One region of the Pseudobacillus sp. FSL P4-0506 genome, then DNA from elsewhere that is predicted to be linked to it. Evidence: a T-box and tRNA genes for the amino acid it is inferred to sense, from the RefSeq annotation. Region 1 holds a T-box; the other holds one or more tRNA genes.

What was found. A T-box is a leader RNA that pairs with one kind of tRNA and senses whether it is charged. The one in region 1 lies ahead of ileS (isoleucine--tRNA ligase), so its partner is inferred to be a tRNA-Ile.
Region 2: it encodes a tRNA-Ile, which carries the amino acid that the T-box ahead of ileS (isoleucine--tRNA ligase) is inferred to sense. The anticodon was not compared.

What each region holds. Positions count from the first base shown of each region.
Region 1 is NZ_JBBOOI010000001.1:3,163,904-3,175,045, reverse strand. Features, by position in the region: gene MKZ02_RS15820 (flavin-containing monooxygenase) at 1-239, shown strand, start outside; gene MKZ02_RS15815 (hypothetical protein) at 264-500, shown strand; gene MKZ02_RS15810 (MerR family transcriptional regulator) at 833-1,666, opposite strand; gene norA (multidrug efflux MFS transporter NorA) at 1,791-2,984, shown strand; gene MKZ02_RS15800 (glycerophosphodiester phosphodiesterase) at 3,414-4,277, shown strand; partial or broken gene MKZ02_RS15795 (DapH/DapD/GlmU-related protein) at 4,729-4,926, opposite strand; gene MKZ02_RS15790 (NAD(P)-dependent alcohol dehydrogenase) at 5,265-6,305, opposite strand; gene MKZ02_RS15785 (MerR family transcriptional regulator) at 6,689-7,099, shown strand; T-box leader at 7,433-7,671, shown strand; gene ileS (isoleucine--tRNA ligase) at 7,721-10,819, shown strand.
Region 2 is NZ_JBBOOI010000002.1:185,665-196,806, reverse strand. Features, by position in the region: rRNA gene MKZ02_RS22980 (16S ribosomal RNA) at 1-311, shown strand, start outside; rRNA gene MKZ02_RS22975 (23S ribosomal RNA) at 517-3,448, shown strand; rRNA gene rrf (5S ribosomal RNA) at 3,551-3,666, shown strand; tRNA gene MKZ02_RS22965 (tRNA-Glu) at 3,716-3,790, shown strand; tRNA gene MKZ02_RS22960 (tRNA-Val) at 3,794-3,866, shown strand; tRNA gene MKZ02_RS22955 (tRNA-Thr) at 3,887-3,962, shown strand; tRNA gene MKZ02_RS22950 (tRNA-Lys) at 3,988-4,063, shown strand; tRNA gene MKZ02_RS22945 (tRNA-Leu) at 4,071-4,152, shown strand; tRNA gene MKZ02_RS22940 (tRNA-Gly) at 4,207-4,281, shown strand; tRNA gene MKZ02_RS22935 (tRNA-Leu) at 4,288-4,376, shown strand; tRNA gene MKZ02_RS22930 (tRNA-Arg) at 4,390-4,466, shown strand; tRNA gene MKZ02_RS22925 (tRNA-Pro) at 4,481-4,557, shown strand; tRNA gene MKZ02_RS22920 (tRNA-Ala) at 4,583-4,655, shown strand; tRNA gene MKZ02_RS22915 (tRNA-Met) at 4,675-4,748, shown strand; tRNA gene MKZ02_RS22910 (tRNA-Ser) at 4,752-4,844, shown strand; tRNA gene MKZ02_RS22905 (tRNA-Met) at 4,868-4,941, shown strand; tRNA gene MKZ02_RS22900 (tRNA-Asp) at 4,945-5,021, shown strand; tRNA gene MKZ02_RS22895 (tRNA-Phe) at 5,073-5,148, shown strand; tRNA gene MKZ02_RS22890 (tRNA-Tyr) at 5,186-5,270, shown strand; tRNA gene MKZ02_RS22885 (tRNA-His) at 5,280-5,355, shown strand; tRNA gene MKZ02_RS22880 (tRNA-Gln) at 5,372-5,446, shown strand; tRNA gene MKZ02_RS22875 (tRNA-Gly) at 5,456-5,529, shown strand; tRNA gene MKZ02_RS22870 (tRNA-Ile) at 5,541-5,614, shown strand; tRNA gene MKZ02_RS22865 (tRNA-Asn) at 5,621-5,692, shown strand; tRNA gene MKZ02_RS22860 (tRNA-Ser) at 5,706-5,793, shown strand; gene MKZ02_RS22855 (hypothetical protein) at 6,622-7,056, shown strand; gene MKZ02_RS22850 (LTA synthase family protein) at 7,492-9,453, shown strand; partial or broken gene MKZ02_RS24035 (DUF4279 domain-containing protein) at 10,190-10,641, shown strand; gene MKZ02_RS22835 (RND transporter) at 10,834-11,142, shown strand, end outside.

The sequences.
Region 1 (11,142 bases):
CTGCCCTTGAAGCACAAAATATTATTTGGGCTACGGGTTTTATATCGGATTATAGCTGGCTTGATATTAAAGGTGGGTTTAACGATAGAGGAACGCCTATTCATCATAGAGGGAAGACAAGTGTACCTGGTCTTTACTTTTTAGGCTTGCCCTGGCAGCATCGTCGGGGGTCTGCGCTCCTTCAGGGAGTGGGAGATGACGCTGAGTACATAATGCATGATATCCAAATAAGAAGTTAAAATAAAAACAATTTGAAGTGCTCTGTGAAAAACAATAAAAAGATCGTGGTTGCTACGTTGATTCTTTTCGCGGCTATCATTGGACTTGTTTTATTCTTAAATCGCGAAAAAGAGACTGTGACAGAAACTGAAAGCAGTCTAAAAAAACATCCACCCATTGAAAACCAGCCGACAATAGGGGAGGCGGATGCACCTGATTCTAGTGTAGAATTCGGAAACTATAAATGTCCTTGGAAAGGAATCAACACTTACAGCAGGTAGCGTTATGTTAACGAGAAGTAATCAAAAGGGGGAGTACCCCTTTTTGGTTTTGCACAAAAATCAACAACGAAACTTAATAGAGCCTTCATATTAAACTATCTTATATAGTAAGTGAACAATGGTTGGATGAAGAAAGAGGAGGACGGGACTTTCCTAATATTTTTAGTTACTCGATTATGTGTATAAAATCTACGTGTAATATAGATTTCAATAAAGTTTACTGTATCAAGATTGCAAAGAAATATAATTAAGCTAAAGGACCGTTTAACAGGGGGCTTAATGTCAAAATAAAAAAGCTTAGGTCAAGTTTACCTAAGCTCATCTATGCAAAATTAACTCTTTATTTGATTGACTTGTATCATGATTTTAGTGACATAATGTTCCTTATGGTTCATGACAACTGTATCGTAAATATATTCTTCAAAAACATAATCACCTAAGGCTAAATTTAAACGATCCATCTCCAAGAAAAGTCGCTTATATGTTTTATGTATTGTTTTCTCATCTCCTATATGATATCCGCTGAGAAACTCACCCTTTACACTTTTAAAATACAGATGTCCTTCCTTCGGATTTGGCTGCTCGATATATAAATAGCTATAATTAGTGAATTCTCCCTTTAATACTTGCTCTCGTTTCGTTATTACACCTATTGGATAACCCGTATCAAGTTGTAATACGTCCAATTCATTAATAAAATCCGAAAAAACCTCTACAAATTCCTCATTGTTTATATTTTCAATATTTCTACTTAAATAAAGCGTGGCTTCTGGCAATTGTTCAAGTTTGACTTGATGAAAATCCAGGTGCAATGCTTCCTCCATTAAGGTTATTTTTGTGTCAATAATTTTTTCCTTTATTTCGATTTCCTGACGTTTTTTCTCAATCTCTGCCTTTTTTTGATACATGATGGACAAAAAGCTTTCAGGTGATTTATTTTGCGTATATTGTTGAATATCACTTAGCGACATGCCGAGATCCTTTAATAAATCGATAACAGAAAATAGTTCTATCTGGCGAATTGAATAATAACGATAACCTTTTTTGTTCTTATATTCTGGGGAGAAAAGCCCGATTTGATCGTAATAAAGGAGTGTCTGTTTGTTTACCTTGCAAAGCTTCGCGAATTCCCCGGTAGTCAAATATTTTCCGTTTTTTTTATTCATTTTTTACAGCTCCGTTCTTGACTATATAGTTACTATATACACTAAAATGGAAATTGTAAAAGATGAAAACCATACAAATTAGTTTGTAATGACGGTAATTAGTTTGTTAAGGAGAATGTAAAAGATGAGGACTCATAAAGTCACCTTAGGATTATTATTAATGAACTTATTCATAGCTTTTTTGGGAATTGGTCTTGTCATTCCAGTATTACCTACACTGATGAATGAATTGGGCATTACTGGAGCAACGGTTGGCTATTTAACAGCAACGTTTGCCATTGCTCAATTGATTGTTTCCCCATTTGCAGGAAAAGCGGCAGATAAATTCGGCAGAAAAATTATGATTGTAACTGGCTTGTTTATTTTCGGGATTTCAGAGTTTTTATTTGGTATCGGTACGGAGATTAAAATCTTATTTATTTCTCGTATTTTGGGCGGTATTAGTGCGGCGTTCATTATGCCGGCTGTCACAGCTTTCATCGCGGATATTACAACTTTAGATACCCGCGCGAAAGCACTAGGTTATATGTCAGCTGCGATCAGCACAGGATTTATTATTGGTCCAGGTATTGGCGGGTTCTTGGCGGAGTTTGGAACACGTATACCTTTCTTCTTTGCAGGGGCCCTTGGTGTAATTGCGGCTATACTCTCCATTATTTTACTATCTGAGCCGGACCGTAATGAAGAGCATAATGAACAAGCCTCGGATGGCAAAGCTGGCTTCAAGCGTATTATGGCCCCAAAATATTTCCTTGCGTTTATTTTAATTTTTATTGCCTCATTTGGTTTAGCCGCTTTTGAATCGTTCTTTAGTCTATTTGTGGATCATAAATTTCAATTTAAACCATCTGATATAGCGATTGTTATTACAGGTGGGGCGATTTTCGGTGCAGTTTCACAGGTCATTCTATTTGATAAGCTTACACGAATTTGGGGCGAAATTAAATTGATTCGATATAGCTTGATATTGTCGGCCTTGCTTGTCTTTTTAATGACTGTTGCCCATTCATATTTCTCCATTTTGCTTGTTACATTTATTGTTTTTGTAGGGTTTGATCTATTCCGGCCAGCAGTTACGTCATACCTTTCCACTGTCGCCGGGAACGAACAAGGCTTCGTTGGGGGGATGAACTCTATGTTTACAAGTTTAGCGAACATTAGCGGTCCGATTCTAGGGGGGATATTATTTGATATAGACATTAATTACCCTTACTACTTTGCGACGGTGATCCTATCTCTAGGAATCGCTATTACATTTTTCTGGAAGAAGCAAGCCAAGGATTCTTTAAGTGAAGTGAAGCCTAGTGCAGATAATTAATCAAGTTGAAATGAAGGGCATGTTTTGTAAGAAATCTTAAATGATTCCCATAGGGAACAAATCATTCTTTATAGACAGTTAAGACTACCACTTATTGTGGTAGTCTTTTTTATTTTGCTTGTGAATGGGGGCTGTTGATTTCCATTCCAGGCGCTTTGCTTTCCGTGGAGCGAGCGGTGAGCCTCCTCGCCGCGAAAGAGCCTGCGGGGTCTCAACTGTCCCGCTAATCCCGCAGGAGTCTTTGCACCTTTATTTGTCAATGCTGAGGTGGTTTTAGCTCTCCTGCTATTTTGGTGAAGAGCCTTCCAGGGAGTATAGGCAATCACCCTTACAAAATTTTATATTCTTTTTACATCAATCCTCTCAAAAATTAATATTCTATTGCTATTTTTAATAGGAAATCTACTCAAATAAATGAAATTATAGGAGATGTTGAGATTGAGAGGAAAATGGTTACCTGCTTTTGGTGCTCTTGTATTAGGAATCGGGGTCATTACTGGGGGAGGGACGGTCCTTGCAAAAGAGAAACATAAGGATATTTTGAATGTATCCCATCGCGGGGCGTCGGGGTACGCTCCAGAACATACACTAGTATCCTATGACAGAGGAGAAAAAATGCATGGGGACTACATTGAAATTGACTTGCAAATGACTAAGGATGGACAATTAATTGCCATGCATGATGAGAAAGTGGATCGGACGACAGATGGGACAGGCCTTGTTAAGGATTATACATTAGCGGAAATCAAGCAATTAGACGCAGGAAGCTGGTTTAACGAACAATATCCACAATACGCTGATCCAGATTATGTAGGATTAGAAGTACCAACTCTTGAAGAAATTTTCCGGAAATTTGGGAAAAACAACAAATATTATATTGAAACAAAGTCACCGGACATTTACCCGGGCATGGAAAAAGAACTCTTACGTCTCATCGATAAGTATCGCATAGATAAAGAGACACTTCTTGTTCAATCTTTTAGCCCGCAAAGCTTAGAAATTATGCACAAGCTCGATCCATCTGTGAAGCTAATTCAATTACTATCTTATAAAACAAATGCGGTAATAACAGATGAAGAAGTAGCAGCCATTAAGGGTTATGCGATTGGAGTAGGCCCTAACCATACATACTTAAATAAAGAATACGTACAAAAGGTCGTTAATAAGGGACTTGAAATCCATCCATATACAGTAAATGATAAAGAAAGAATGAAGCTGTTAATTAACTGGGGTGTGACAGGAATGTTCACGAACTTCCCAGATTTGCTTCATGAAGTTAAAAAGGGAAAATAAGTTTCTTTTGTTTAAGCGAGGGGAGAGAAGTCATATGTTTAGAAATTTAAAGCATCCTTTTTTAAGCTCTAGAAGAAAATAGATATAATAGTTAGCATTACACTGAATAGGGAGTTTAACAGAATGAAGGGTATGACTGCAGAAAAGCAGTCTGCAGCTAAAAACATTGCAGATGCTTTGAAAATAAGAACGAAAAAAGAGGGGGATTTTGAGGACAAAGGTTATATCACCACATAGGTTTTTCAATAATAACCAAAAGACACTTAAAAAATATACGGGTTGATTAGATTTGTAAAGTGACAATAAAGTTATTTATTTTCAAAATCTCAAATACACAAAACCCCGTTCTGCTTTTAGATCGTGGTTTTGTGTATTTAATTATTGATGTAAAAAACTTTGCCATACTTAAAAATACCACGGTAAAGTTGTTTAAATGAAAGAGCCCGTAAACTCATTCTAAATGATTGTTCACTTTTTTTAACACTGTTGCAGGCACTCCTGCAACAACAGTATTTTCAGGGACATCCTTCGTTACGACTGCACCTGCCGCGACAACAGAGTTGTTTCCAATCGTCACACCGGGCAGTATAGTGGCGTTCGAACCAATCCACACATTCTTGCCAATCACGACCGGGGAAGGGTATGTTGTTTAAACATTTATGATTCCACGATTAAAAGTTGACTGTTTTCCGCCTTACACATGGATTCATCAAAAGTAGGGTAAATCATTTACTTTTATACTATCCATCCCTGCTGCGATATTTTCAGATAGTTTTCTATCTTCTAGTTTTTAACTCTTTTCTCTATGCTCCATCCCATGAGAAGGAGCATAGAGAGAGTTAATGATTTTAAATAGCTCAGTGTTATTAGCGATTTTCTATTGTTTTGACATTGTTCTTGTCTTAGTCGTTCTCTAACGAGACGCTTTATTGAGAAAAATAAGGTATCCCATTTTTATTCACAAAATCGGTGCTTCCTTAACCAAATTCACATTGTGCTCGTGTCAATGACGAATCGATACTTCACATCAGAAGCCAATACTCGTTCGTAGGCTTCGTCAATTTGATCCGCTGAAATAACTTCAATCTTAGGAGCAATAGTATGTTTTGCACAGAAGTCTAACATTTCCTGAGTCTCACGGATGCCTCCGATCATCGAACCTGCAAATGAGCGGCGATGACCGATTAAATTTATCACGTTTAGCGACAGCGGTTCTGCAGGAGCACCGACGTTTACCAGCGTGCCATCAAGAGTGAGTAGTCCTAAATAGGCATCCAGGTTAATCTTTGCGCTGACCGTGTTAATAATTAAGTCAAAATTTCCGGCAAGTTTCTCAAATGTTTCTAGGTCGCTTGTGGCATAGTAATGATCTGCTCCTAACTGCAAACCATCTTCCTTTTTCTTCAATGTTTGCGATAGAACAGTGACCTCAGCTCCCATAGCATGTGCAATTTGGACAGCCATATGACCAAGGCCGCCCATACCTACAACAGCCACTTTCTTCCCGGGCCCCGCACCCCAATGGTTTAATGGAGAATAGGTCGTAATGCCTGCGCAAAGTAATGGTGCTGCAGCGTCCATTTCTATGCTATCAGGAATTCTGAGAACGAAATCTTCCTGTACGACAATGTGGGTAGAATAGCCGCCTTGGGTAGGTTCTCCGTATTTATCAACACCAGCGTAGGTTTGAATATTTCCTTTGAGACAGTATTGTTCTTCTCCTTTGCGGCAGTTTCCGCATTCACCGCAGGAGTCAACCATACATCCGACCCCTACCCGGTCACCGACTTTATATTTTGTAACATTAGGTCCTGTTGCTGTGACAACTCCTGCAATCTCGTGTCCGGGGACGAGTGGATAATTCACTGGACCCCACTCGCCATGAGCGGTGTGAATGTCAGAATGGCATATTCCTGCGTATTTAATTTCAATTAGAACATCGTGCAAATCAAGGTCGCGTCGTTTAATTTCAGCTATTCGAAACGGTTTGTCTGGCCCATCAACAGCTCTTGCTTTAGCGATGATCATTCATAAAGCCTCCTATAATTTATACTTTCCAAGAGAATGTGCTTGTATCAGGCAAATGAATCACTCAGGTCAAGCTCCTCTTCATTCATTTCTATCCCAGCAGTTTTCTCTTGCAAAACAATGTTAATACCTATAGTTAACTCTAGGTCAAGTGATTGATTTATACTTTTTAAAGCGCTTCTTAACCATACACATTTCAAGTCAGCTATCAATTTAATTGAGAGCTAGCCATGTCTTTTTGAAAATATATTCTTCTCTACTAATCAAGCTAGTCTTTATTTTCCTTTGATAGGACTTTGACATTCAGCAAACATTAAGATAACGTCTCCTTATAATATTAGAGTTAACTCGAGGTCTATGATATTAAGAAAGGGAGAGTAATATTGAAGACATATTCTATCAGTGAAGTGGCTAAAGAATTAAATTTGACAGTATATACTTTGCGTTATTACGACAAAGAGGGACTTATGCCTTTTGTAGAACGGACAGCTAGCGGTACACGCTTGTTTAAGGAGTCTGATATCGATGCTTTAAAAATCGTGGAATGTCTAAAATCCACCGGAATGCCTATTAAGGAGATTAAAAACTTCATTGATTGGTGTTCTGAAGGGGATTCCACGTTGCAACAAAGGTATGACATGTTTATGGAAAGAAAGGCTAATGCAGAAGCACAGATGGAAGAATTGAAGAAAACAATGAAACTGATTGAGCATAAATGCTTATATTACAAAACTGCATTGGAAGCCGGTACGGAAGATATTCATAAAAACAATAAAATAGAGATTCCTAATTAATAGAAGACATTTATATTCATGTATATATAGTGCAGGTAGTCTGTTTGCATCATTTGCTACGGTTAACATATAAAGAAGAAGCCGGTTTTCCAAAGTGAATTTCGGCTTTTTTCTTTAACTTTGTAAAGATTTATACTTAAATTGAAAAGAGTGATTGTTTAACAAGAACTAAAAGATTTAGACACCAATAAAACACAGAGATTTTGATTTGTCGCTTTTATTTGATTTGTCGTTTTTCTTGATGAAATATGACGCCTAAAAGGGCTATTCCTCTTATAAGAGATATTTGACTGTTTCTTTTGCATCTGTTACGATAAATTTTAATAAAAGCATACAAATTCGTTGATGAGAAAAAGTAGCGTTTCGTCTTGATCCACAGAGAGCTGACATTTTGGTGCAAGTCAGTGTTCGAGTGTTACGTGAAGATCCTCTCTGAGAAGCTAGACCGAATTTTAAAGTAAGTCTAGCCGGGCGTCTACCGTTACAAGGAACACGTATGATTGTACGTTGCTAAGTGCTATTGATCGGATCAATAGAATTAGGGTGGTATCGCGGTTAACCCCGTCCCTTACTAGGGATGGGGTTTTTGTGTGCTTTAAAAAAATTTTAGGAGCGATATCTATGAACTCTAATGAAGAAAGTAAAGAAACAGTTGTACAGCGGGAGAAACAAATACGGAATTATTGGGCAGAAGCAGATACCTTTCGTCAATCTGTACAATTAAGAGAAGGCAAAACACCTTTTGTTTTTTACGAAGGGCCTCCCACTGCCAACGGTCTACCCCATGTAGGGCATGCCTTTGGTCGAACGATTAAAGATGTAGTGGCAAGATACAAAACAATGCAAGGCTTTCAAGTAGAAAGAAAGGCTGGCTGGGATACTCATGGTCTTCCTGTAGAACTGGGGGTTGAAAAGCAGCTCGGTATTTCAGGAAAACATGAGATTGAACGCTACGGTGTAGAAGCTTTTATTAATCAATGCAAGGAAAATGTATTCACTTACGAGAAGAAATGGCGATCGTTTACGGAAGAATTAGGCTATTGGGTGGATATGGATCACCCCTATATGACACTAAGCAATAAATATATCGAAAGTGTTTGGAACATTTTAAGTAAGGTTCACAAAGATGGGCGATTATATAAAGGGCATCGTGTGTCACCATACTGTCCTAGCTGTCAAACTTCTCTGAGTACGCATGAAGTAGCGCAAGGCTACAAAGATGTAAAGGATTTATCAGCAACGATAAAATTTAAGCGCCTTGATGCAGATGAAGAATATTTCTTAGGATGGACAACAACACCATGGACATTGCCTGCAAATGTTGCCCTTGCCATGAATCCAACGTTAACATATGTGCGTGTTCAAAAGGATAATGTAATTTATATACTGGCCAAATCATTAGTAGGAAAGGTACTTGGTGATGAGGTAAGTATACTTAGTGAACATAGTGGTCATGAGTTTGAGGGAGTACATTATGCTCCACCATTTGATTATGTAACAGTTAAGAGAGGACATCATGTCGTATTAGCAGATTATGTTACTGAGGATAGCGGAACCGGTATTGTTCATATTGCTCCCGCTTACGGTGAAGAAGATTATAAAACCGTCCAGCAGAATGATTTATCCTTTGTCAATATTGTCGACCAAAGAGGATGTTATACAAACGACGTTACAGAACTTTCAGGGAAGTTTGTGAAGGACTGTGATGTAGACATTATCAAAATGCTTTCTGAACGAGGCATCCTTTTTCACAAGGAAAAATATGAGCATAGCTATCCGCATTGCTGGAGATGTGATTCTCCTTTACTGTACTATGCAACGGATAGTTGGTTCATTAAGATGTCGTCTTTAAAGGATCAGATGCTTGCGAACAATTCAGCTGTTAATTGGTACCCAGAGCACATTAAAAACGGACGTTTTGGAAACTTTCTTGAAAATCTTATGGATTGGAACATAAGCAGAAATCGATACTGGGGCACCCCTTTAAATGTTTGGATATGTTCAAATTGTCATTATGAAGAAGCGCCTGGCAGTATAGAAGAACTTCAAAAAATAGCCAGGGCTCCGCTAGCAGACACGCTGGAATTGCATAAGCCCTATATTGATAAAGTACAGTGTATATGTCCGAAGTGTGAGAGCGTAATGCAGCGAACGCCTGAAGTCATTGATGTTTGGTTTGATAGTGGTTCTATGCCATTCGCACAGCATCACTATCCGTTTGAAAACAAAGAAAAGTTTGAGTCGCAATTTCCTGCAGATGTCGTTATTGAGGGGATTGACCAGACGAGAGGTTTCTTCTACAGCCTGCTTGCTGTTTCGACCTTATTTACGGGAAAAGCTCCATATAAAAACGTCTTGTCACTTGGACACGTACTTGATGAAAACGGACAAAAAATGTCTAAGAGCAAAGGGAATGCTTTAGATCCTGTTGAGCTTATAAAGCAATACGGTGCGGACGCACTTCGCTGGGCATTTCTGGTTGATAGTTCACCATGGAATCCAAAGCGTTTTTCAAAGAAAAATGTGCAAGATGCAAAATCAAAATTGATTGACACATTAGATAATACTTACAAATTTTATGCCATGTATGCGAAGATAGATGGGTTCGTATATGATGGAAAGCAAACAGGTGAGAGAACAACCCTGGATAAGTGGATACTTTCACGCCTTCATAATACGGTTAAACTCGTTAATCGTTATATGGATCACTATCAATTCACTCAAGCCACACGAGAAATTGCCATGTTAGTTGATGAATTAAGCAATTGGTATGTACGACGGTCAAGAACTCGTTTCTGGGTGTCAGGGCTTTCAGAAAATAAAAAAGCAGCCTATTCAACGCTATTTGAAGCACTTACTACGATCAGTCGCTTGTTAGCTCCGTTTGTTCCATATGTTGCAGAAGATATCTATTTGAAATTAGATCAAGAAAGTGTTCATTTACAAGACTATCCAAAAGCTAATGAGTCGATGATTAATCCTAATTTAGAGGAAGATATGCAAACGATCTTGAAGATAGTAGAATTGGGCCGGAGTGTTCGTAACGCCCAAAGCATTAAGGTTAAGCAGCCCTTGCAGAAAATAATCGTATGGAATAGTGAAGGGGAACACCTTTTGCAAGATTACACAGACATTATTAAAGACGAACTGAATGTTAAAAATGTTATTTATACGAAAGATTTATCACAATATGAATCCACTACATTAAAACTGAATTTTAAAACAGCAGGTGCAACGTTTGGTAAACTGGTAAATGCAGTGAAACAATATGTCGATCAACTAACTGATACTGAGAAGAATACATTACTTGATTACGGTCAAATAAAAATCAATATAGAGGGGCAAACGGTAATATTACAGAAGGAGCATATCAACGTTGAGTATGCAGTTTCCTCTGGTTTTGAGACGGCGGGCGATCAGCAGCTAAAGGTAATAGTGGACACAAAACTTACCCCTCAATTAGTAGAAGAGGGGCAAGTTAGAGAATTAATTCGAGCGATACAAGACACTCGCAAAAAAATAGGTTTACCTGTTGAGATGTATATAGCGGTCAATATTTCAGCAACAGCTAAGGCGAAAGAAATAATTCAGCGCTTTGAGAGCCTAATTAAAGAAAACGTGCTTGTTCACGATATTAGCTTTGAAATGCTAAGCGATTCCGAACAGTATATGGAAGTAAAACTTGGTGATGAGACAGTAAAGGTCTCATTGAGGTATTAGGTTATCATACAAAAAAAGAAAAGCCCTGCGGTCAGCTAATTTTCAAACTGGCCGCAGGACTTTTTTAATACAATCTCCTAAAAAGCAGTGAAACATTCGGGTTTAAAAACCTTCTTTTTACAACATTTTGATTATGATAGGTTAAAGGGTTGATCTTACGATTGTAGATGGAGTAAATCGTTTAAAACTGCCAGGCATTGAAGTATTAAGAGGATGTTTGATGATATCAACATTGGGATTATAATGATCAGTATGCCGGGCATACAGCGAAAGTTATCTTGCTATCATAGCTGTTCGAATCTTTTAATTTCCGCGCTAGAAAT
Region 2 (11,142 bases), on a different contig from region 1:
CTACAATGGATGGTACAAAGGGCTGCAAGACCGCAAGGTTTAGCCAATCCCATAAAACCATTCTCAGTTCGGATTGCAGGCTGCAACTCGCCTGCATGAAGCCGGAATCGCTAGTAATCGCGGATCAGCATGCCGCGGTGAATACGTTCCCGGGCCTTGTACACACCGCCCGTCACACCACGAGAGTTTGCAACACCCGAAGTCGGTGGGGTAACCCTTACGGGAGCCAGCCGCCTAAGGTGGGGCAGATGATTGGGGTGAAGTCGTAACAAGGTAGCCGTATCGGAAGGTGCGGCTGGATCACCTCCTTTCTAAGGAAATTGTGAACCGTGCCAGGCTTTTAGCCGCACGTAGTAGCAACAGAGAACGCTGTTCTCACAAGCGAATTAACGGCATTGTTTTTTGTTCAGTTTTGAAGGATGAATTCCTTCTCTATAGGTAAGCAATCTTGTTCTTTGAAAACTGGATAATATCGTATAAAAGTAACCAAGCAATAACCGAGTAATCGCCATTTTAGGTTAAGTTAGAAAGGGCGCACGGTGGATGCCTTGGCACTAGGAGCCGAAGAAGGACGGGACTAACTCCGATATGCTCCGGGGAGCTGTAAGTAAGCGTTAATCCGGAGATTTCCGAATGGGGAAACCCACTGTTCGTAATGGAACAGTATCCCTACCTGAATCCATAGGGTAGGAGAAGGCACACCCGGGGAACTGAAACATCTAAGTACCTGGAGGAAGAGAAAGCAAACGCGATTCCCTGAGTAGCGGCGAGCGAAACGGGAACAGCCCAAACCAGAAGGCTTGCCTTCTGGGGTTGTAGGACACTCTATACGGAGTTACAAAAGAACGGTGTAGGCGAAGAGGTCTGGAAAGGCCCATCAGAGAAGGTAACAATCCTGTAGCCGAAACATCGTTCTCTCCAGAGTGGATCCTGAGTACGGCGGAACACGTGAAATTCCGTCGGAATCCGGGAGGACCATCTCCCAAGGCTAAATACTCCCTAGTGACCGATAGTGAACCAGTACCGTGAGGGAAAGGTGAAAAGCACCCCGGAAGGGGAGTGAAAGAGAACCTGAAACCGTGTGCCTACAAGTAGTCAGAGCCCGTTAATGGGTGATGGCGTGCCTTTTGTAGAATGAACCGGCGAGTTGCGATTTCATGCGAGGTTAAGCCGTAAAGGCGGAGCCGCAGCGAAAGCGAGTCTGAATAGGGCGCATGAGTATGAGGTCGCAGACCCGAAACCAGGTGATCTACCCATGTCCAGGGTGAAGGTAAGGTAACACTTACTGGAGGCCCGAACCCACGCACGTTGAAAAGTGCGGGGATGAGGTGTGGGTAGCGGTGAAATTCCAATCGAACCTGGAGATAGCTGGTTCTCTCCGAAATAGCTTTAGGGCTAGCCTCAAGGGAAGAGTCTTGGAGGTAGAGCACTGTTTGGACTAGGGGCCCCCCTCGGGTTACCGAATTCAGACAAACTCCGAATGCCAAAGACTTATCCTTGGGAGTCAGACTGCGAGTGATAAGATCCGTAGTCAAGAGGGAAACAGCCCAGACCACCAGCTAAGGTCCCCAAGTATACGTTAAGTGGAAAAGGATGTGGAGTTGCTTAGACAACCAGGATGTTGGCTTAGAAGCAGCCACCATTTAAAGAGTGCGTAATAGCTCACTGGTCGAGTGACTCTGCGCCGAAAATGTACCGGGGCTAAACGTATCACCGAAGCTGTGGATGGACACCTTGTGGTGTCCGTGGTAGGAGAGCGTTCTAAGGGCGGTGAAGCAAGACCGGAAGGACTTGTGGAGCGCTTAGAAGTGAGAATGCCGGTATGAGTAGCGAAAGAAGGGTGAGAATCCCTTCCACCGAATGCCTAAGGTTTCCTGAGGAAGGCTCGTCCTCTCAGGGTTAGTCGGGACCTAAGCCGAGGCCGATAGGCGTAGGCGATGGACAACAGGTTGATATTCCTGTACCACCTCTTCACCATTTGAGCAATGGGGGGACGCAGGAGGATAGGGCAAGCGCACAGTTGGTTGTGCGTCCAAGCAGTTAGGCCGGTGATGAGGCAAATCCCATCACCATCAAGGCGGAGCTGTGACGGCGAGGGAAGTTTAGTACCGAAGTTCCTGATTCCACACTGCCAAGAAAAGCCTCTAGCGAGGTGAAAGGTGCCCGTACCGCAAACCGACACAGGTAGGCGAGGAGAGAATCCTAAGGTGAGCGAGTGAACTCTCGTTAAGGAACTCGGCAAAATGACCCCGTAACTTCGGGAGAAGGGGTGCTCTTTGGGGTGCATAGCCCTGAGGAGCCGCAGTGAATAGGCCCAGGCGACTGTTTAGCAAAAACACAGGTCTCTGCGAAGCCGTAAGGCGAAGTATAGGGGCTGACGCCTGCCCGGTGCTGGAAGGTTAAGAGGAGGGGTTAGCTCACGCGAAGCTCTGAATTGAAGCCCCAGTAAACGGCGGCCGTAACTATAACGGTCCTAAGGTAGCGAAATTCCTTGTCGGGTAAGTTCCGACCCGCACGAAAGGCGTAACGATCTGGGCACTGTCTCAACGAGAGACTCGGTGAAATTATAGTACCTGTGAAGATGCAGGTTACCCGCGACAGGACGGAAAGACCCCGTGGAGCTTTACTGCAGCCTGATATTGAATTTCGGCACAGCTTGTACAGGATAGGTAGGAGCCTTTGAAACCGGAGCGCCAGCTTCGGTGGAGGCGTCGGTGGGATACTACCCTGGCTGTGTTGAACTTCTAACCCGCACCCGTGATCCGGGTGGGAGACAGTGTCAGGCGGGCAGTTTGACTGGGGCGGTCGCCTCCTAAAGAGTAACGGAGGCGCCCAAAGGTTCCCTCAGAATGGTTGGAAATCATTCGCAGAGTGTAAAGGCACAAGGGAGCTTGACTGCGAGACCTACAAGTCGAGCAGGGACGAAAGTCGGGCTTAGTGATCCGGTGGTTCCGCATGGAAGGGCCATCGCTCAACGGATAAAAGCTACCCCGGGGATAACAGGCTTATCTCCCCCAAGAGTCCACATCGACGGGGAGGTTTGGCACCTCGATGTCGGCTCATCGCATCCTGGGGCTGTAGTCGGTCCCAAGGGTTGGGCTGTTCGCCCATTAAAGCGGTACGCGAGCTGGGTTCAGAACGTCGTGAGACAGTTCGGTCCCTATCCGTCGCGGGCGCAGGAAATTTGAGAGGAGCTGTCCTTAGTACGAGAGGACCGGGATGGACGCACCGCTGGTGTACCAGTTGTCTTGCCAAAGGCATCGCTGGGTAGCTATGTGCGGACGGGATAAGTGCTGAAAGCATCTAAGCATGAAGCCCCCCTCAAGATGAGATTTCCCATAGCGCAAGCTAGTAAGATCCCTGAAAGATGATCAGGTAGATAGGTTCGAGGTGGAAGCGTGGCGACACGTGGAGCTGACGAATACTAATCGATCGAGGACTTATCCTAATGATACGCCTAACGGCGTCACACATGAAATGGCACGGAGTTGCCGGTTACTGACACATATTATCCAGTTTTGAAAGAACAAACTCTTTCAACTTTATACAGTCTGGTGGCGATAGCGAAGAGGTCACACCCGTTCCCATCCCGAACACGGAAGTTAAGCTCTTCAGCGCCGATGGTAGTTGGGGGATTCCCCCTGTGAGAGTAGGACGCTGCCAGGCAAGCCCCCTAATCGGGGTTTTTCTTTTGGTTTCCTTTACATACATAGAAGGCCCCTTGGTCAAGCGGTTAAGACACCGCCCTTTCACGGCGGTAACACGGGTTCGAATCCCGTAGGGGTCACCATTTGGAGGATTAGCTCAGCTGGGAGAGCACCTGCCTTACAAGCAGGGGGTCGGCGGTTCGATCCCGTCATCCTCCATTTTTGCCTTTACCTAGTAAGCCGGTGTAGCTCAATTGGTAGAGCAACTGACTTGTAATCAGTAGGTTGGGGGTTCAAGTCCTCTTGCCGGCACCATTTCCCTTTCAACTTTTTTCAGAACGAGCCATTAGCTCAGTTGGTAGAGCATCTGACTTTTAATCAGAGGGTCGAAGGTTCGAGTCCTTCATGGCTCACCATTTATATGCGGGTGTGGCGGAATTGGCAGACGCACCAGACTTAGGATCTGGCGCCGCAAGGCGTGGGGGTTCGACTCCCTTCACCCGCATCGTTTTTTCTCTTAAATCTTTTTTAGTGAAAAGGCAGAACATTCTGCGGAAATGCGGAAGTAGTTCAGTGGTAGAACACCACCTTGCCAAGGTGGGGGTCGCGGGTTCGAATCCCGTCTTCCGCTCCATATCATGCCGGGGTGGCGGAACTGGCAGACGCACAGGACTTAAAATCCTGCGGTAGGTGACTACCGTACCGGTTCGATTCCGGTCCTCGGCACCATTTATAAAGCAATGCGCCCGTAGCTCAATTGGATAGAGCGTTTGACTACGGATCAAAAGGTTAGGGGTTCGACTCCTCTCGGGCGCGCCATTTAACCGTTTTTACGGGAAGTAGCTCAGCTTGGTAGAGCACTTGGTTTGGGACCAAGGGGTCGCAGGTTCGAATCCTGTCTTCCCGACCAGTTATTGCTCTAAATATTGTAACGTGGGGCCTTAGCTCAGCTGGGAGAGCGCCTGCTTTGCACGCAGGAGGTCAGCGGTTCGATCCCGCTAGGCTCCATTGATTTTATATTTAGTTTGGCGGTGTAGCTCAGCTGGCTAGAGCGTGCGGTTCATACCCGCAAGGTCGGGGGTTCGATCCCCTCCGCCGCTATATGGAGGAATACCCAAGTCTGGCTGAAGGGATCGGTCTTGAAAACCGACAGGCGGGTTAAACCGCGCGGGGGTTCGAATCCCTCTTCCTCCGCCATAATTATTTTTATATGTTATCGTCGCGGGGTGGAGCAGTCCGGTAGCTCGTCGGGCTCATAACCCGAAGGTCGCAGGTTCAAATCCTGTCCCCGCAATCTGGTCCGGTAGTTCAGTTGGTTAGAATGCCTGCCTGTCACGCAGGAGGTCGCGGGTTCGAGTCCCGTCCGGACCGCCATATTTCTTCCAGCAAGGAGTGTCTTGCTGTTGATATATAATATTTTTGTGTGGCTCAGTAGCTCAGTCGGTAGAGCAATGGACTGAAAATCCATGTGTCGGCGGTTCGATTCCGTCCTGAGCCACCATTTTTTCATTGTCTAAAAAACTATCTCTATTTCAGATGGAGGGGTAGCGAAGTGGCTAAACGCGGCGGACTGTAAATCCGCTCCCTCCGGGTTCGGCGGTTCGAATCCGTCCCCCTCCACCAGTGAGAATGGCGGTCGTGGCGAAGTGGTTAACGCATCGGATTGTGGCTCCGACACTCGTGGGTTCGATTCCCATCGATCGCCCCATACATATTATTATTAATGGGCTATAGCCAAGCGGTAAGGCAACGGACTTTGACTCCGTCATGCGCTGGTTCGAATCCAGCTAGCCCAGCCAGTTTTTAATGCGGGTGTAGTTTAATGGTAAAACCTCAGCCTTCCAAGCTGATGTCGTGAGTTCGATTCTCATCACCCGCTCCATTTGCATAAATGGGCCTGTAGCTCAGCTGGTTAGAGCGCACGCCTGATAAGCGTGAGGTCGGTGGTTCGAGTCCATTCAGGCCCACTTTATTCCGCAGTAGCTCAGTGGTAGAGCAATCGGCTGTTAACCGATCGGTCGCAAGTTCGAATCTTGCCTGCGGAGTTTTTATTTTTCTGGGGAAGTACTCAAGAGGCTGAAGAGGCGCCCCTGCTAAGGGTGTAGGTCGCGTAAGCGGCGCGAGGGTTCAAATCCCTCCTTCTCCGTCATACATATAGTTTTCTTCCAAAACACCCTTATTCTTCTATGGGAAGAATAAGGGTGTTTTTTACATCTATAAGTTTATAATCTCCGAAGCGGAAATTTGAAGCGCTAAGGCAAGTAAAAACATGCAAGAGCTCTCGTTTCTTTGTATGTTTTGTCATTACATTTATGGAAGATTTTTTTCTTGATTTTTCCACAATTAAGCCTGTAAAAAACTATTAAACCGGTGATCATCCGGCCAGCGCCATTTTCAAATGACGGCATAAAGGCAAAAAAGTTGTTACTAAGAGTGTACGGGTGATTTACTTAATGCTTAGAGGTTTTATCCATCTAAAGAGCTGAGTTGTGGAACAATCACTTTAATGCTAAGCTATAAAAAACTATGAGAAAGGGTATGTGAAATATGTCCATAATCATTATTAGCATAGTATTCGCATTTATATGGATTGCAGCGATTTATGAACTCATTAAACCTTTAAAAGAGCAGAATAACCGGAAAATCATTACTCTAACATCTTTCGGTACTTTATCAACATTAATTATTACTATTTCACTTTTTCAAAACTTTACTTTCTGAGAAAAGGCAGCTGCCTTAAGGATTTTATAATCGGTAAATGAACGCTTTAAGTGAATAAGCAGCAAAAAGGATCTTCTAATGAAGGTCCTTTCCTATACCAATAACGGAGCTTATATTAATCAAAGAGGGGATTGTAATTTCTAAACAAAAAGCTTTAATTATTATTGTTATGTTAGCAGCCGTACTTATTTCAATCATGTCTTACATGATGAGATACCCTATTAAAAATAATAACGACGACATCCAAGCGTATTTGGCAAAGTGGGAAAACCAAACTTCTGGCCGTTCTAATGTGAAACTTACATTGGTACAAGCCGTACATCTGGGAGAATCGAGTATACATGTTGCTCTTTACAAAGTTGATTCGAACTTACATAAGGCTATTTTAGAAGAAGGCCTCAATAGAAATCTTCGTATTCTTTACAGTGGTACTATCAACAGTGGCTTAGCTTATGAAGGAATTGAAACAAGTGAAGGTCAGTATGGAGTAGTTATGGGGCGGATTAATAATGATAAGGTCGCTTCTATAAAAGTGGAATTACAAAATGTTTCGTTTGATTATAAAATTAAAGTGCCTCATGAGCCATATTTTATTATGGCTACTAAATTGCCTAAAGAAATAAAAGAAGAAACATATGCAGGTTTCCATTTCTTTAATAAACAGAACCAGGAAATTTCATTGGAATAGCTTTGAGTGATTGAAGCCGAAACAAGCGGCAGTGAAGGGATCAAGTAATTTGTTCACACGATTATATTATTGCCAGATCCATTCTGATAACACCCCTCCTCATAATAAAGGAGGGGTTACTTAGTGTCGTCCTATAAAGAAGAGGGGAAGTATGTTCTTTGCCATTCATTCTGTACGTGCCATATGCTCCTCCGCATTGTCATAATCTTCCGTACTGACAGGAGTGCAGTATTGGACCTCTAGGTTATTAGTAGCATCTTGCTTAATTTGTTCACTTGGACACACGGCGGACATATAAACAGTGTACGGTAGAGAAGTGATAGACCTTCATCACTTTGCTTAAAGTCAAGAATCTCAACTTTAGATAGTCCAAAGAAAGTACCACTAGATTAATAGTTTTAGAAAAGAAGTTTGCTAGAAAGTAGGTTTACAAGAATGAATAATGTGTTTCAAAAGGTGCAAGGATTTTCGAACAAATTTATTGGCTTTTTTATTATAGCAGCCGTTCTTCTATGGGTGAAAACCTATGTTGTCCAATTAACACAATTTGAATTAGGAATAGATAATTCTGTACAGAAGTTTCTGCTGTTTCTGAACCCTTTAGGCTCGTCTTTACTGTTTTTAGGGTTGGCGTTCTTTTTTAAAGGAAGAAGAAAGTATATAGCCCTATTAATCATAGATACACTCTTGTCCATCCTGGTGTTTGCTAATGTTTTGTATTACCGGTCATTCAATGACTTTGTCACGTTGCCGACGTTAACCCAAACGGAAAACTTAGGCGATGTAAGCACAAGTATAGTGTATCTTTTAAAACCATATGACTTTTTATTTTTCATTGATCTTGTCCTTTTGGCAGGACTGCTGGCCTTGAAGTTTGTGAAGATCGAAATGAAAGATACGAATCGCTTGAAAGCAAGCACAGTCCTATTGTTAGGTATGGGAATTTCAGGTGTTAACTTAGCATTAGCAGAGGCCGATCGCCCTGAATTATTGACAAGGGGATTTGATCGTAAATATATCGTAAAGTATTTAGGGATGTATAATTACACCATTTACGATGCTGTTCAAAGCACAAGGGCCTCTGCACAAAGGGTACTGGCAGATAGTGATGACATCACAGAAGTGAACAATTATGTAAAAACAAATTATGCAGAACCAAATCCGAAATACTTCGGTGCAGCTAAAGGCATGAATGTCGTCTATTTGCACCTTGAGTCCATTCAAAACTTTTTAATTGATTATAAATTACACGGGGAAGAAGTGACACCATTTTTAAATTCGTTAACAAGGGATAAAAACACCCTTTATTTTGATAACTTTTTCCACCAAACAGCCCAAGGAAAAACGGCGGATGCAGAATTTATGATTGAAAACTCTTTATACGGTCTGCCGCAAGGGGCAGCCTTTACTACCAAAGGGTTAAACACATATCAGGCAGCTCCAGCTATTTTAGATCGGTATGATTATACTTCGGCTGTATTCCATGGAAATTCGGGAAGCTTTTGGAACCGTAACGAGATTTATAAATCACTTGGTTACGATCGATTTTTTGATTCCAGCTACTATGAAATGAATCCGAAAGATTTAGCGGATTACGGCTTAATGGACAAGCCATTTTTTGAGCAGTCAATGCCTTTGTTAAAATCATTGCCGCAGCCATTTTACACGAAATTTATCACAGTAAGTCATCATTATCCGTTTACGATAGCGGATGAGGAGACAACGATTGCGCCTCATACAACCGGTGATAAATCTGTTGACCGTTATTTTCAAACGGCCCGATATGCAGATGAAGCGTTAAGGCAATTCTTTACGGCTCTAAAAGAATCAGGCTTGTATGATAACACGGTGATCGTTATGTACGGCGATCATTATGGCATTTCTGAAAATCATAATAAGGCGATGAAGCAGGTGTTAGGAAAAGAGATAACCCCTTTTGAAAGTACGGGATTACAAAGAGTACCTTTATTCATTCACGCACCTGGCATCCAAGGGGGAGTCAACCACGAATACAGCGGACAAATTGATCTGCTTCCAACACTTCTCCATCTACTTGGAATTGATTCAAAGGAATATATTCAATTCGGCACAGATATATTATCCGATAAGCACGATTCGCTGGTCCCATTCCGTAATGGCGACTTCGTTAGTCCGGCCGTTACGTCCATTAACGGCAAGTTTTACAATTCATCTACAGGAGAAAAATTAGAAGAAGCCCGGCTTTCAAAAGCTAAGGAACTTCAGCAAGAGGCGGAGTACAAACTAGAGCTTTCAGACCGAGTTGTAAATGGTGATTTGCTTAGATTTTATTCACCGCCAAACTTTACACCCGTAGACAGGTCGGAATACGACTATACCAATACCGGAGAGTTAGAAATAAATAAGGAAGAGAAGTAGACAGAGATATATCAATGAGCTGCCCCCCGAACACTGGAAGGTTAAAAGTTCCTTTGTCCGGGGGTTTCTGTTCGTGTAAGTGTTTTTTCTTCATCTTGTGCAGAGATAATAAAGTCATTTAAAAAATAACCTAGTTGTTTAAAAATTCTTCTGCCACTAACGGGGTAGTTTAATTAAATAACAGTTATTAACAAATTTGTTTAATCGTACATAGTTGTTCTGCTATTCCCCACGAAAGCGAGAGAATACGAGCCTTAATGGTATTTCAAAATGTTTTTTCTTTGTAATGGTTCTAATTGGGCTATTTTTTAGCACTATCTTTCAAGATATGGCATGTTGGGGGTGGTATAGGTAAAGATAAAGATGCAGATCATACTAATCTGTGTATTATTTGTAATAGCTTCGTTATTAGGGGATATTTGCTCAAGGTTTAGGGTTTATAATTTATGGTCTAACAGAGTTCGGTAATGTTGCAGTTTTTGGGTGGTCAACGTATTTAAATTGGTTCTTCTACGTTATGATGGTAGCAATGATAATCATGTCTATTGCTAAGAAGGAGGCAAAAGATAACAGAGTGAAGGTTCTCTTCGTTGTTGTTCTTCTGTCAGGTATTTTAGTATCGATGTGGTCGTTGTTTGTAATTCCTATGAGTTTGTGAGAGTTATACATTCGTGAGATAAGGAACATTATCACTATACAAATGGAAAGTAAGAATTATCGGAGGGAAAAGTTTAATTTGGATAAAACTCAAGTAATGGTTTACTTTACATTGTATGGAGATGAATTTTCAATTGATTATGTGACTGAAACATTGGAAATTGAACCTACAAAAACCTATAAAAAGGGTGATGTTATTGTAAGGCCCCTTAATCAAAACATTACTTCCACAAAAATCATTATCGATTAGAAACAGCTTGGGAATTAAGCACAGGCTACCAAGAGTCCTTTGATGTGAAAGAGCAAATGGACCAAATTTTAGGACGGTTAAAAAATAAAGCAGCTTTAATAAATCAGTTGAAAATGGAGTATGAATTGGAATGCCATTTTTCCATTGTTGTAATAATGGAAAGTGGATACACACCCGGTTTGCATATTGATAAGGAACAGATTGAATTTGCAAATAGTATAAAAGCTGAATTTGATATAGATTTGTATGCGAACCCTTATGATGAAAATTTTGAGGACTAAAAAAGCAATTATGCTTCAACTAACAGAGGCGTTGATCTAAGAAGGGTGAACGCTTTTTTGTTTAAGTTCTTATTGGACAAACGGGGCAGTTTTCTCGAAGAAGGAGAAGTTCCTTTTCTGTTGAAGTTGTAGTAAACGAATCAATTACTTTTTGGTCAGTAGGACATTTCGGGAGGGAGTCAAGGAGATTAAATGAAAAATAAAAACCTGAACACTATAAATTGGAGTATTTTCATACTAGTTGTATTGACAGCGGTTATTACTGCAATTATCACACTATATGATTTATACAATACACCTGCCTTTGGTGAAGATGCACAATCTCGTGCGGGATTCCGTTGGGGGACACTCCATATTATTATCTCGATCACCATACTGAGCATTTCCGTTTTTTTAGCAGTAGGTTGGAAAAGTTTCTTCCCGTTTAACGTTCCTATTGCTATCATTCTGGTTGGTTTTTGTTATTTATTATTTTTTCTTACATTTACGATTGGATGGGTC